4 regions of the Enterobacter adelaidei genome follow, and region 3 is predicted to be linked to each of the others. Evidence: predicted binding sites of a transcription regulator. Region 3 holds the regulator's gene; each other region holds the start of a gene.

Region 1 (3,160 bases), 410 kb from region 3:
GGTGCGCCACTGGGCGACGCGGAAATTGCACTGACGCGCGAAGCGCTGGGCTGGAAACACCCGGCATTCGAAATCCCATCTGACATTTATGCTCAGTGGGATGCCAAAGAAGCAGGTCAGGCGAAAGAAGCCGCATGGAACGAGAAGTTCGCTGCGTATGCTAAAGCCTTCCCACAGGAAGCTGCTGAGTTCACCCGTCGCATGAAAGGCGATATGCCGTCTGACTTCGATGCGAAAGCGAACGAGTTCATCGCTAAGCTGCAGGCGAACCCATCTAAAATTGCCAGCCGTAAAGCGTCTCAAAATGCGATTGAAGCATTTGGCCCACTGTTGCCTGAATTCCTGGGCGGTTCTGCTGACCTGGCGCCTTCTAACCTGACCCTGTGGTCCGGTTCTAAAGCGATCAATGAAGATACTGCCGGTAACTACATCCATTATGGTGTACGTGAATTCGGTATGACGGCAATTGCTAACGGTATCTCCCTGCACGGTGGTTTCCTGCCGTATACCTCCACCTTCCTGATGTTCGTAGAGTACGCACGTAACGCCGTACGTATGGCTGCGCTGATGAAACAGCGTCAGGTGATGGTCTACACCCACGACTCCATCGGTCTGGGCGAAGATGGTCCAACTCACCAGCCGGTAGAGCAGGTGGCTTCTCTGCGTGTGACTCCGAACATGAGCACATGGCGTCCATGTGACCAGGTTGAATCCGCAGTGGCGTGGAAATACGGTGTTGAGCGTCAGGATGGCCCAACCGCACTGATCCTCTCCCGCCAGAACCTGGCACAGCAGGATCGTACCCCAGAGCAGCTGGCGAACATTGCTCGCGGTGGTTATGTGCTGAAAGATTGTGCAGGTCAGCCTGAACTGATCTTCATCGCTACCGGTTCTGAAGTTGAGCTGGCTGTTGCGGCATGGGACAAACTGTCTGCCGAAGGCGTTAAAGCGCGTGTGGTCTCCATGCCGTCTACCGATGCGTTCGACAAGCAGGATGCTGCATACCGCGAGTCCGTACTGCCTAAAGCGGTTACTGCTCGTGTGGCGGTGGAAGCGGGTATTGCTGACTACTGGTTCAAATATGTGGGCCTGAATGGCGCAATCGTCGGTATGACCACCTTCGGTGAGTCCGCACCGGCAGAGCTGCTGTTCGAAGAGTTCGGTTTCACCGTTGAGAACGTTGTAGCGAAAGCGAAAGAACTGCTGTAATCGCCGTTTTGCCCGGTGGCGCTACGCTAACCGGGCCTACAAATGGCTCGAAAGTAGGCCGGGTTAGCGTTAGCGCGCCACCCGGCTTTTTTGTTGTCATTATTCCACCTAAAATGTGACGCAAGTCATATAGCTCGCTTATTCATCTGGACAGACATTCCTTTTATTCCCCGATTCGCTTATTCTTGCTGAAGCGTTTCAGTCGATTAAATGTTCGACAATTGACCAATCAATCGCAGTTTGTGACAGCAAGGATTCCCCTTCGGGCGTAGCTGGATTACTCTTTCAGCCACCTCAAACCCAGGGATAGCTTTGCAGGAGATCTATGACCGTACGCGTAGCGATTAATGGCTTCGGTCGCATCGGACGTAATGTGGTTCGTGCTTTGTATGAATCCGGACGTCGGGCGGAAATGACCGTGGTGGCAATCAATGAACTGGCGGATGCTACGGGCATGGCGCATTTGTTGAAATATGACACCAGCCACGGACGCTTTGCCTGGGATGTGCGCCAGGAAAGAGATCAGCTTTTTGTAGGTGATGACGCTATTCGTGTGCTGCATGAGAACAGCATTACCGGGCTACCCTGGCGTGAATTGGGTGTGGATGTGGTGCTTGACTGTACCGGCGTGTATGGCAACCGCGAACATGGCGAAGCCCATCTGGCAGCAGGTGCGAAAAAAGTCCTGTTCTCTCATCCCGGCAGCAACGATCTCGACGCGACCGTCGTGTTTGGCGTCAACCAGCATGAGCTGCAAGCTGAACATCGCATTGTCTCCAACGCCTCCTGTACCACTAACTGCATTATTCCGGTCATTAAACTGTTAGACGATGCATATGGCATTGAATCCGGTACTGTGACCACGATTCACTCCGCCATGCATGACCAGCAGGTGATCGACGCCTACCATCCGGACTTACGACGCACTCGCGCGGCGAGCCAGTCAATCATTCCGGTGGACACAAAACTGGCAGCAGGGATCACACGTATTTTCCCGCAGTTTAATGACCGTTTTGAAGCGATTGCCGTGCGCGTTCCGACGATTAACGTCACTGCAATTGACCTTAGTGTGACGGTGAAAAAACCGGTAAAAGCCTGTGAAGTCAACATGTTGCTGCAAAAAGCGGCACAGGGTGCATTTCATGGTATAGTTGACTATACGGAATTGCCGTTGGTCTCAGTAGATTTTAACCACGACCCGCACAGCGCCATCGTTGATGGCACTCAAACGCGCGTCAGTGGCGCACACCTTATCAAGACGCTGGTCTGGTGTGATAACGAATGGGGCTTTGCTAACCGAATGCTCGACACTACGTTAGCAATGGCCGCTCAAGGTTTCAGGTAAGACGCATCGTGCGTCTGCAAAACTTTAAGAATCAACGAGAGGATTCACCATGTCTGTAATTAAGATGACCGATCTGGATCTGGCTGGTAAACGCGTTTTCATCCGTGCTGATCTGAACGTACCGGTTAAAGAGGGTAAAGTGACCAGCGACGCGCGTATCCGTGCATCTTTGCCAACCATCGAACTGGCTCTGAAGCAGGGCGCTAAAGTGATGGTAACCTCCCACCTGGGTCGTCCAACCGAAGGCGAGTACAACGAAGAGTTCTCTCTGCTGCCAGTTGTTAATTACCTGAAAGACAAACTGTCCAACCCGGTTCGCCTGGTGAAAGATTACCTGGACGGCGTTGAAGTTGCTGCCGGTGAGCTGGTTGTTCTGGAAAACGTTCGCTTCAACAAAGGCGAGAAGAAAGACGACGAAGCACTGTCCAAAAAATACGCTGCGCTGTGCGACGTATTCGTAATGGATGCCTTCGGTACTGCTCACCGTGCGCAGGCTTCTACCCACGGTATCGGTAAATTCGCAGACGTAGCCTGTGCAGGTCCTCTGCTGGCTGACGAACTGGAAGCGCTGGGTAAAGCACTGAAAGAACCTGCTCGTCCAATGGT
Region 2 (3,160 bases), 1.8 Mb from region 3:
ATGCCTTCGTCACTGAGATAAGGTGTACTGGAGACCCACACAACAATTTGATCGACCTTTTTACTCTGGTTCGCCAGTGACCACACTGTTTGCGAACAGAGATAAAGACGCGATTTTGTCGTTGTTAAGTTAATACTGATCATCAAACTGAGCGGGCTCCAGGAAATAAAAAAAACCTGATAAATACAGATTAAACTGATTTTACAAGTACGCGCATCATAACATTTAGAGGGGCGGATGTAACCCCGCCGGGTTAGCAGAAAATGGCAAGAATGGGACTTATGGCAAAATTGCTATTAAGACATGATGAGAGTGTTAGGTTTTGGAAAGCAAAAAGACCCCGATAATTCGGGGTCTTTTTAAGAGACTTATGTGGAGCAGGTTGATTAGTTCAAACGCACCGGCATACCGGAGCGGTTCTGCACGGCCTGGTCAACAATCGTTGTCTCTACGTCCGGTTGAGAGGTCACTGACTGCACTGCGCTGTTCAGCGTAACAGGGACGATTTCGTTATTGTTGATCTGATCTTCGCTGGTGGACAGCGGGTTGTGCACTTCAATGTAACGGCTGCCATCAGGCTCAGACGTGGCTTTCACCGGTTCGTTGATGAACTGCACTCGCGTGCCGACAGGTACGTTTTCGAACAAGAATTTGATGTCTTCGTTACGCAGGCGCACACAACCGTGGCTAACGCGCAGGCCAATACCGAAGTTAGCGTTGGTACCGTGGATCGCATACAGACGGCCAATGTACAGCGCGTATAGACCCATCGGGTTATCCGGGCCTGCCGGTACAACGGCTGGCAGCGGTTCGCCCGCAGCGATGTATTCCGCGTGCATTTTGGCCGTCGGCGTCCAGGTTGGGCCTGCTTTCTTACGCTCAACTTTGGTCGTCCAGTTCATTGGCGTGTCTTTGCCCAACTGGCCGATACCGATTGGCAGCACAATAACGGTGTTGGTGCCTTTCGGGTAGTAATACAGACGCATTTCCGCGCTGTTAATGACGATACCTTCGTGAACGGTATCCGGCAGGATCAGCTGCTGTGGAATATTCAGCACGGTACCCGCTTTCGGCAGATACGGGTCAACGCCCGGGTTCGCTTCCAGCATGTTAGACAGGCCCAGCTGGTACTGTGCAGCGAAATACTCCAGTGGCTGAGAGTTACCTTCTGGTACCGTCACCACCTGGTTCTGGCCTACCAGACGGCTACCGTCTGTTGGCAGGGGATACGTCACCGCAGACGCGGTCTTACAAAAACCTACTACGGCTAACGCCGCCGCAAAAAGCGCTGTTAATTTCATGTTCATGTTGTGCGAGGTATCTAAGCCATTCTGGCGATGAGTTGATAAGTCTGAATCTGTGATGGGAGCGCATTATATGTGCATTCCCGCTCACTGGGAATTCAGATGTGTACGAAATCACATTTTTTTCGATTTTGTTAAAGTTTAGTGGATGGTTGCAACGCGGGATCTCAATTCGGAATTGTGGCATAATGCCGTGTTTATCACACTTTTCGCAGGAATCTCCCCGTGTTAGTTACCAGCAACGTCACTATGCAGTTTGGCAGTAAGCCGCTGTTCGAAAACATTTCCGTCAAATTTGGCGGCGGCAACCGTTACGGCCTGATTGGTGCCAACGGTAGCGGTAAATCCACCTTTATGAAGATCCTCGGCGGTGACCTGGAGCCGACGCTCGGCAACGTATCGCTCGATCCCAACGAGCGTATCGGTAAGCTGCGTCAGGATCAGTTCGCCTTCGAAGAATTCACCGTGCTCGACACGGTGATCATGGGACACGCGGAGCTGTGGGAAGTAAAACAAGAGCGCGATCGTATTTACGCGCTGGCCGAGATGAGCGAAGAAGACGGCTATAAAGTGGCCGAACTGGAAACGCAACACGGTGAGATGGACGGTTATTCTGCGGAAGCGCGTGCAGGTGAACTGCTGCTGGGCGTTGGCATTCCGGTAGAACAACACTACGGCCCGATGAGCGAAGTCGCGCCAGGCTGGAAACTGCGTGTGCTGCTGGCGCAGGCCCTGTTCTCCAACCCGGACATCCTGTTGCTCGATGAACCGACGAACAACCTGGACATCGATACCATCCGCTGGCTTGAGCAGACGCTGAACGATCGCGACAGCACCATGATCATCATTTCGCACGACCGTCACTTCCTGAATATGGTGTGTACGCACATGGCGGATCTGGATTACGGCGAGCTGCGCGTTTATCCGGGCAACTACGATGAATACATGACGGCTGCAACCCAGGCGCGTGAACGTCTGCTGGCCGATAACGCCAAGAAGAAAGCGCAAATTGCTGACCTGCAGTCCTTCGTCAGCCGCTTTAGCGCTAACGCCTCTAAATCCCGTCAGGCGACCTCGCGTGCGCGCCAGATCGATAAAATCAAGCTGGAAGAAGTCAAAGCGTCCAGCCGTCAGAACCCGTTCATTCGTTTCGAGCAGGATAAGAAACTGTTCCGTAACGCGCTGGAAGTGGAAGCCCTTACCAAAGGTTTCGATGAAGGTCCGCTGTTCAAAAACTTCAATTTACTGCTGGAAGTGGGTGAGAAAATTGCCATCCTCGGTGCCAACGGCGTGGGTAAATCCACCATGCTCAAAACCCTGGTCGGCGAACTGCAGCCGGACAATGGCACCGTGAAGTGGTCTGAAAATGCGCAGATTGGTTATTACGCGCAGGATCACGAATACGAGTTCGAAAACGACCTGACCGTCTTTGACTGGATGAGCCAGTGGAAGCAGGAAGGCGACGACGAGCAGGCTGTACGCAGTATTCTGGGGCGTCTGCTGTTCAGCCAGGACGACATCAAAAAACCAGCCAAAGTGCTCTCCGGTGGTGAGAAAGGGCGTATGCTGTTTGGCAAGCTGATGATGGAAAAGCCAAATATCCTGGTGATGGACGAACCGACTAACCACCTGGATATGGAATCGATTGAATCGCTGAACATGGCGCTGGAGATGTACCAGGGCACCCTGATCTTCGTCTCTCACGACCGTGAATTCGTCAGCTCGCTGGCGACCCGCGTGATCGAAATTACGCCAGAGCGCGTGGTGGACTTCACCGGTAATTACGAAGATTACCTGCGCAGTAAAGGTATCGAGAACTAAAAAAAGCCCGGTGGCGCTACGCTTACCGGGCCTAC
Region 3 (3,160 bases):
GGTTGAGCGAGTTAAACAGGGCGTTGTGCGCCTGGTTTACCTTCATCCGCTGATACGCCAGCGGGGAGGGTTGCGGATCGTCGCTCAGGATCAGACGAATGGCCTGCTGGTCGGCCTCCAGCGCGTCATGGGCGTTCTGGCGCAACAGTCCGCTTTGCCATTGCGGCCACAGCCAGACCATGCCGCCAAAGGCAATCAGACAGCCAATCAGGGTATCGATCAGTCTGGCGACAATAAATTGTTCGCCATTGAGCGTGAGCAGTTGCAGGGTGTATACCGCCGTTACCGTAAAGCCCACCATCGCCCAGCCATAGTTTTTGCGGATAATCAGGTAGCTCACTAGCGTAATTATCAGCATTCCCGCCAGGGTATAACCTTCCGGCACGTGAAAGTGCAGCGTGACGCCCGCAATAATCAGCCCGGCCATCGTTCCGCCCGCCCGGTGCAGTATACGCACGCGCGTGGCGCCATAGCCGTTCTGGGTGACAAACAGCACGGTCATTAAGATCCAGTAGGGTTTAGGTAGATGCAGCGCCATGCCCATCAGGCTGGCGGTACTGAGCATGACGCTAATCCGTGCGGCGTTGCGCAGAGCGGACGATTTAAGAGACAGATAGCTTCTGAGCGCCGGCAATAACGGCAGACGTTTTTGTTTATCCGCCATGAGATCGCGGGGATAAAGCGGGCGTTGGGTGCGCAACACGCGGGCGATACGGCTGAAATGCCAGGCGGCAAACTGGCCCACCGGGTTGTCCTCATGCTGGCGGGCGATTTTCTCCAGCGCGCCGAGTTGTTTGTCCATGTTAAAACGCGTGGGATAGCGGTGATATAAAATGTCATCAGCCAGCACCCGCAGACGCGCAGAGACGGTTTGCGCATTCCAGCGGATCACCGCTTCGGCATGGCTGCGCTCGACCAGATTTTGCACCTCCTGAGGATGATGCAGGCTCACGGAGATATGTTCTTGCAGATCCAGCCCCACCTGGAAGATACGCAGCAGCCGTTTGTATTCGTGATTCTTGTTGGCGGCGAGCATGTGTAGTTGCTGATAACACTGGCTTATCAGATCCACCACCTTTTGCTGGCGCGTCAGCAGCGGCGGTAACGATTTTTCCGGATCGGTATGCTGGGTGAGCAGGGTGTATTTGGCCTCGCAGTAATCCGCAAGTTGCACATAGAGCAGGCTCAATGATTCACGCAGGGGCTGTTCCCGCCACAGCCAGAACCAGTTAAACAGCCCATACCACAGCGTACCCAGGGCGTAGATCAGTAGCGGCTCCCACACCGGCATGTTACCCGCGAGGCTCAGCGTGAAGATGGCCGCTATCAGTGAGGCGGGAAGCAGGCGCGCATGAAGGGAACTGATTTCGGCGGTGACGCCGAGCGTCATCGCCAGCACGGTCAGGATTAACGGCAGCGGAATATCGCGGGCGAGTAAGAGCTGCACGGCGAGGCTACAGCCAGCAAACAGCGAGCCGCCAATAATCAGACGTTTAAAAAAGCGCTTATGCGGTGTGTCCAGGCCAGCAATGTTGCAGCAGGCGGGCACGAGAGAAAACAGCAGACCTTGCTGAAGATGTCCGAGGATCAGGCCGATGGCTACAGGAAGACACAACACCAGCGTTTGTCGCAGTGCATAGTTAACTTCCGGGTGATAAATCAGCCTACGCCACATGGGGAAGAGAGACAAAAACGGCGTGACACCTTGCGATGGCACGCCGTTTGAGTGGAATTAACGCGTTCCGTAGACCACGATGGTTTTACCGTGGGCGGAGATCAGGTTCTGATCTTCCAGCATTTTCAGAATACGGCCCACTGTTTCACGGGAGCAGCCGACGATCTGGCCGATCTCCTGACGGGTAATTTTAATCTGCATGCCGTCAGGGTGGGTCATCGCATCAGGTTGTTTTGCCAGGTTAAGCAGAGTCTGCGCGATACGACCGGTAACGTCCAGGAAGGCGAGGTTACCCACTTTCTCAGATGTAACCTGCAGACGGCGAGCCATCTGGGAAGAAAGACGCATCAGGATATCAGGGTTAACCTGAATCAACTGACGGAATTTCTTGTAAGAAATTTCAGCCACTTCACATGCTGTCTTTGCACGAACCCAGGCACTACGTTCCTGGCCTTCTTCAAACAGGCCCAGTTCACCGATGAAATCGCCCTGGTTCAGATAAGAAAGGATCATCTCTTTCCCTTCTTCATCTTTGATCAGCACTGCCACCGAGCCTTTTACGATGTAATACAACGTTTCCGCTTTTTCACCCTGGTGAATCAGCGTGCTCTTCGATGGGTACTTATGAATGTGGCAATGAGACAAGAACCATTCGAGAGTCGGGTCTGTTTGCGGTTTGCCAAGCACCATGCGCTGTTATCCTCTGTTATAAGCTGTCACCAGAGTCATCAGATGCATCCGGACTCTGGGGTTGCAATCGAATTCTTACCCATACCCTGGGAAGTCGGCTATCGTAACGTTTCGCAGCCAGTAAAGTTTGATGTCCTCTGCATACATGTGTAACGTCAATGTATTACTGTAGCATCCTGAGTGTTTTAGCATAGCTTTCGCCGCGTGTCTCCTGGTGTCTCGCTTCAGCATGATGCAGGTCGCCTTCCATTGCGAGAAATGTAACGCACGCGTAATCTGTCACCAAAAATGCAACGTTGGAGTTAATGAATATGCAAGCGCGCGTGAAATGGGTTGAAGGTTTAACGTTCCTGGGCGAGTCCGCTTCAGGGCACCAGGTTTTGATGGATGGTAACTCCGGCGATAAAGCACCAAGCCCGATGGAGATGGTATTGATGGCTGCCGGTGGATGCAGCGCGATTGATGTGGTCTCGATTCTGCAAAAAGGCCGTCATGATGTAACGGATTGCGAAGTTAAACTCACGTCGGAACGCCGTGAAGAGGCACCACGCCTGTTCACCCATATTAACCTGCACTTTGTAGTCACCGGTAAAGAACTGAAAGACGCGGCCGTTTCACGCGCGGTGGACCTGTCTGCGGAGAAATACTGCTCTGTGGCGTTAATGCTGGAGAAAGCAGTAAAAATCACACATTCGTATGAAGTGATCGAGGCGTGATTGATGGGGCATCGTGCGTGTTGATGCCCTCACCCTAACCCTCTCCCACCGGGAGAGGGAATATGATCACGCGATCTGC
Region 4 (3,160 bases), 2.2 Mb from region 3:
GGCGTCGCGGCTGCGTTAGGTGTGGCTGCCGTTGCCAGTCTCAACGTTTTAGATCGCGGCCCGCAGTATGCACAGGTGGTTTCTGCTACACCGATTAAAGAAACCGTGAAAACCCCTCGTCAGGAGTGCCGCAACGTCTCCGTGACGCACCGTCGTCCGGTACAGGATGAAAACCGCATTGCCGGTTCTGTTCTGGGTGCGGTAGCGGGGGGCGTGATTGGTCACCAGTTTGGTGGTGGTCGGGGTAAAGATGTGGCGACCGTGGTCGGCGCGCTGGGCGGCGGCTATGCCGGTAACCAGGTGCAGGGTGCGATGCAGGATAATGATACCTACACTACGACTCAGCAACGCTGCAAAACCGTCTATGACAAGTCGGAAAAAATGCTGGGTTATGACGTGACGTACAAAATTGGCGATCAGCAGGGCAAAATCCGCATGGATAAAGATCCTGGCACACAAATTCCACTGGATGGAAATGGTCAGCTGGTTCTGAATAACAAAGTGTAAAAAAGATGTTCTCTGAATTTAGCTCCTCATGCGCTCAGGCTGAGGAGCTTTTTTTTTGCTTCAGATTTTGAGTAGTTCAGGCCACAGTCGTAGGGTGGTGTCGGTAATACTCTGCAGTTTTTCCAGCGTTGCGCCTTCACGTGCGCTTATCGACATCCCCTGCAAAATACAGCTCAGGTATTGCGCCAGTATCTGAGGATTGCAATGCGCGGGAATTTCACCACGCTGCTGACGCTGTGCCAGAAACGCACTTAGCGTCTCCTCCTGCATGGCATGACGCGACTTCACCGTTTTAGCGATCTCTTTAGAGGACGCCGCAAGGGTGGCAGAGGTGTTAATCATAAAGCAGCCCGCAGGCGTATCTTTACTGGTGAAGCAAGTGGCGACGCTAGTGAAAAAGTCCCGTAGCGCCTGTTCAACGCTTTTCTCTTCACAAAAAAGTTGGGCTTCGTGCTTCGCTGCAAAGCGCGAAATGTATCTGTCCAGCACTGCCCTGAACAGCCCCTCTTTATTGGTAAATTCGGCATACAGCGTCGGCGCTTTGGCTCCGGTAGCTTCTACCAGATCGGAAAGCGAAGTAGCTTCATACCCATGTTGCCAGAAGAGAGTCATGGCCTTATCAAGCGCTGCATCCCTGTCAAACACTTTTGGTCGGCCACGGCTTTTCTTCGCACAACTCGTGACATCGGTTGTCATTTGCCGTTGGTCCTCTGTTGGTTTGGTGAATGACCATTATAAAAATAAACGCAACCCACCACCAGTGCAGAATGCTTAAAAATAAATTAATCATATGCGTATGAAAAATAACGACTTTAAAAATAAGTTAATGCTCGTTATAAAATTATGTTGACGCGTGACCTGGATCACATTTATCATTTACCTATCGATCGTTAACTAAATGATTAACGACCTCCAAATTCATCTGCTAAAGGTAAACATCATGAAAAACGTAAAAACCCTCATCGCTGCCGCAGTCTTGAGTTCACTTTCATTCGCAAGCTTTGCAGCTGTACAGGTGCAATCCACCCCTGTAGATCAGCATAAAGTTGGCACTATCTCTGCGTCTGCCGGTACTAACCTGGGCTCCCTGGAAGATCAGCTGGCGCAAAAAGCACAAGAGATGGGTGCAAAATCTTACCGCATCACCTCTGTTACCGGTCCTAACACGCTGCACGGCACTGCTGTTATCTACAAATAAGCCCGGCTGAACCCTCATTTATGCCACTGCAATAAAAAACGCCCTGCATGAGCAGGGCGTTTTTCTTATCTGTGCGTTTACATCGCCTGTGAAGCGACGTTGTGATGTCGGGTGACATCGGTTGGCATTCCCGACCGGGTCTCCATTGCGCGCTCCATGACTACGCCATCGGTGCTGGTATTCGTTTTAAAACTTACCATTGCGGCATTCAGGTTAATGGGCAATGTCTGCGGGTCATCGCCGATGTTTTTCGATAATGGCTGGTGAATTTCTACCAGTCGCACGCCACCCGGCTCTTCCGAGACTTTAATCGGCGTATTGATAATATTCACCTTGGTTCCCGGTGTGATGACGTTGAAAAGCGTCTTGATATCGTCATCACGCAGACGAATACAGCCGGAGCTGACGCGCATGCCGATGCCAAAGTCTGCATTCGTTCCATGCAACAGATAGACACCACCGTAAGCCGCCAGGCGAATCGCGTGGTGACCCATTGGGTTGTCTGGCCCCGCAGGAACAACGACCGGAAGGTCGATGCCCTGTGCTTTATAACGGGCACGGATGTTAGCCGTTGGTGTCCAGGTTGGGTTAGCGCGCTTATCTGATACGGTGGTAACCATCGTTGGCGTCAGGGTGTCGCCGCCCAACTGACCAATACCGATAGGGTACACGGTGACTTCATTCTTACCCGGTGGGTAATAATAGAGACGTAATTCTGCCAGATTTATGACGATCCCCTCGCGCGGGGCGTCCGGCAGGATTGTTTGTAACGGAATGGTCAGTACGCTGCCCGCACGCGGTACATAAGGGTCTACACCGGGGTTCGCCTGCAGCAGGGCCAGGAAACCGACGTTATATTTTTTGGCAATCGCTTCCAGCGAGCCACCATTGTTTTCAACCACATGAAAGCGGTTTTCCCCCACGACCTTGCTGCCCGGTGGTGGAAGTGGCCAGGTGTTTGCACGGGCAGGAAGCGCAACCGCGACGGTGGCTGCCAGCGCAAACAATGTTATCCAGCGAGTAAAACGCGAAGAGGTCATCATTACCATAATCCATATAAATATTAAGGTTATTGTTTTATAAGGCGTTAATGATAATTATGGCGAATGGGTGTGTCGGGAAGATCGGGTGAAGTGCAAAGTGTTTGTAAATTCTCCCCCCGCTAGAGGGGGAGAATGGGTTAAGCGATCGCGTTCTCTTCCAGTTGACGCATAAAGTGACGCACCCAATCCATGCGGGTTTTGCGTTCCGTTAGCTCCTGGGTAAATTTCAGGCGCGTTGGACCATCAAGACGGAAATGTTGCGGCTGCTTTTGCAGCAGACCGATCAGCCACATCGGGTTGACGTGGTTCTTCTCGGCAAATTCAATCACGCCACCTTTTTCATTCCCTTCGAGCTTCCGAATACCGAGCTTCTGTGCCTGCTGACGCAGGCGTGCGATATCCAGCAGATTTC

The links. Region 3 encodes CRP, which controls carbon source genes, mostly activating them, when cyclic AMP is high. Its sites were predicted from a motif close to ATGTGANNNNNNTCACAT; they were not measured.
Region 1: epd (erythrose-4-phosphate dehydrogenase) is a predicted target of CRP. The motif match lies at 1,323-1,340, and genes of this name have one in related genera.
Region 2: ldtB (L,D-transpeptidase) is a predicted target of CRP. The motif match lies at 1,407-1,424, and genes of this name have one in related genera.
Region 4: bhsA (multiple stress resistance protein BhsA) is a predicted target of CRP. The motif match lies at 1,359-1,376, and genes of this name have one in related genera.

The regions. Positions count from the first base shown of each region.
Region 1 covers NZ_CP154353.1:3,835,303-3,838,462, reverse strand. Annotated here, with positions in the region: gene tkt (transketolase) at 1-1,209, shown strand, start outside; gene epd (erythrose-4-phosphate dehydrogenase) at 1,535-2,554, shown strand; gene pgk (phosphoglycerate kinase) at 2,604-3,160, shown strand, end outside.
Region 2 covers NZ_CP154353.1:1,378,263-1,381,422, forward strand. Annotated here, with positions in the region: gene AAHF05_RS06680 (glycosyltransferase) at 1-143, opposite strand, end outside; gene ldtB (L,D-transpeptidase) at 387-1,307, opposite strand; gene AAHF05_RS06690 (ABC-F family ATPase) at 1,530-3,125, shown strand.
Region 3 covers NZ_CP154353.1:4,249,586-4,252,745, reverse strand. Annotated here, with positions in the region: gene AAHF05_RS20760 (YccS/YhfK family putative transporter) at 1-1,675, opposite strand, end outside; gene crp (cAMP-activated global transcriptional regulator CRP) at 1,733-2,365, opposite strand; gene AAHF05_RS20750 (OsmC family protein) at 2,677-3,081, shown strand; gene AAHF05_RS20745 (phosphoribulokinase) at 3,148-3,160, opposite strand, start outside.
Region 4 covers NZ_CP154353.1:1,778,344-1,781,503, forward strand. Annotated here, with positions in the region: gene AAHF05_RS08705 (glycine zipper 2TM domain-containing protein) at 1-507, shown strand, start outside; gene AAHF05_RS08710 (TetR/AcrR family transcriptional regulator) at 568-1,203, opposite strand; gene bhsA (multiple stress resistance protein BhsA) at 1,448-1,705, shown strand; gene AAHF05_RS08720 (L,D-transpeptidase family protein) at 1,783-2,748, opposite strand; gene mfd (transcription-repair coupling factor) at 2,886-3,160, opposite strand, start outside.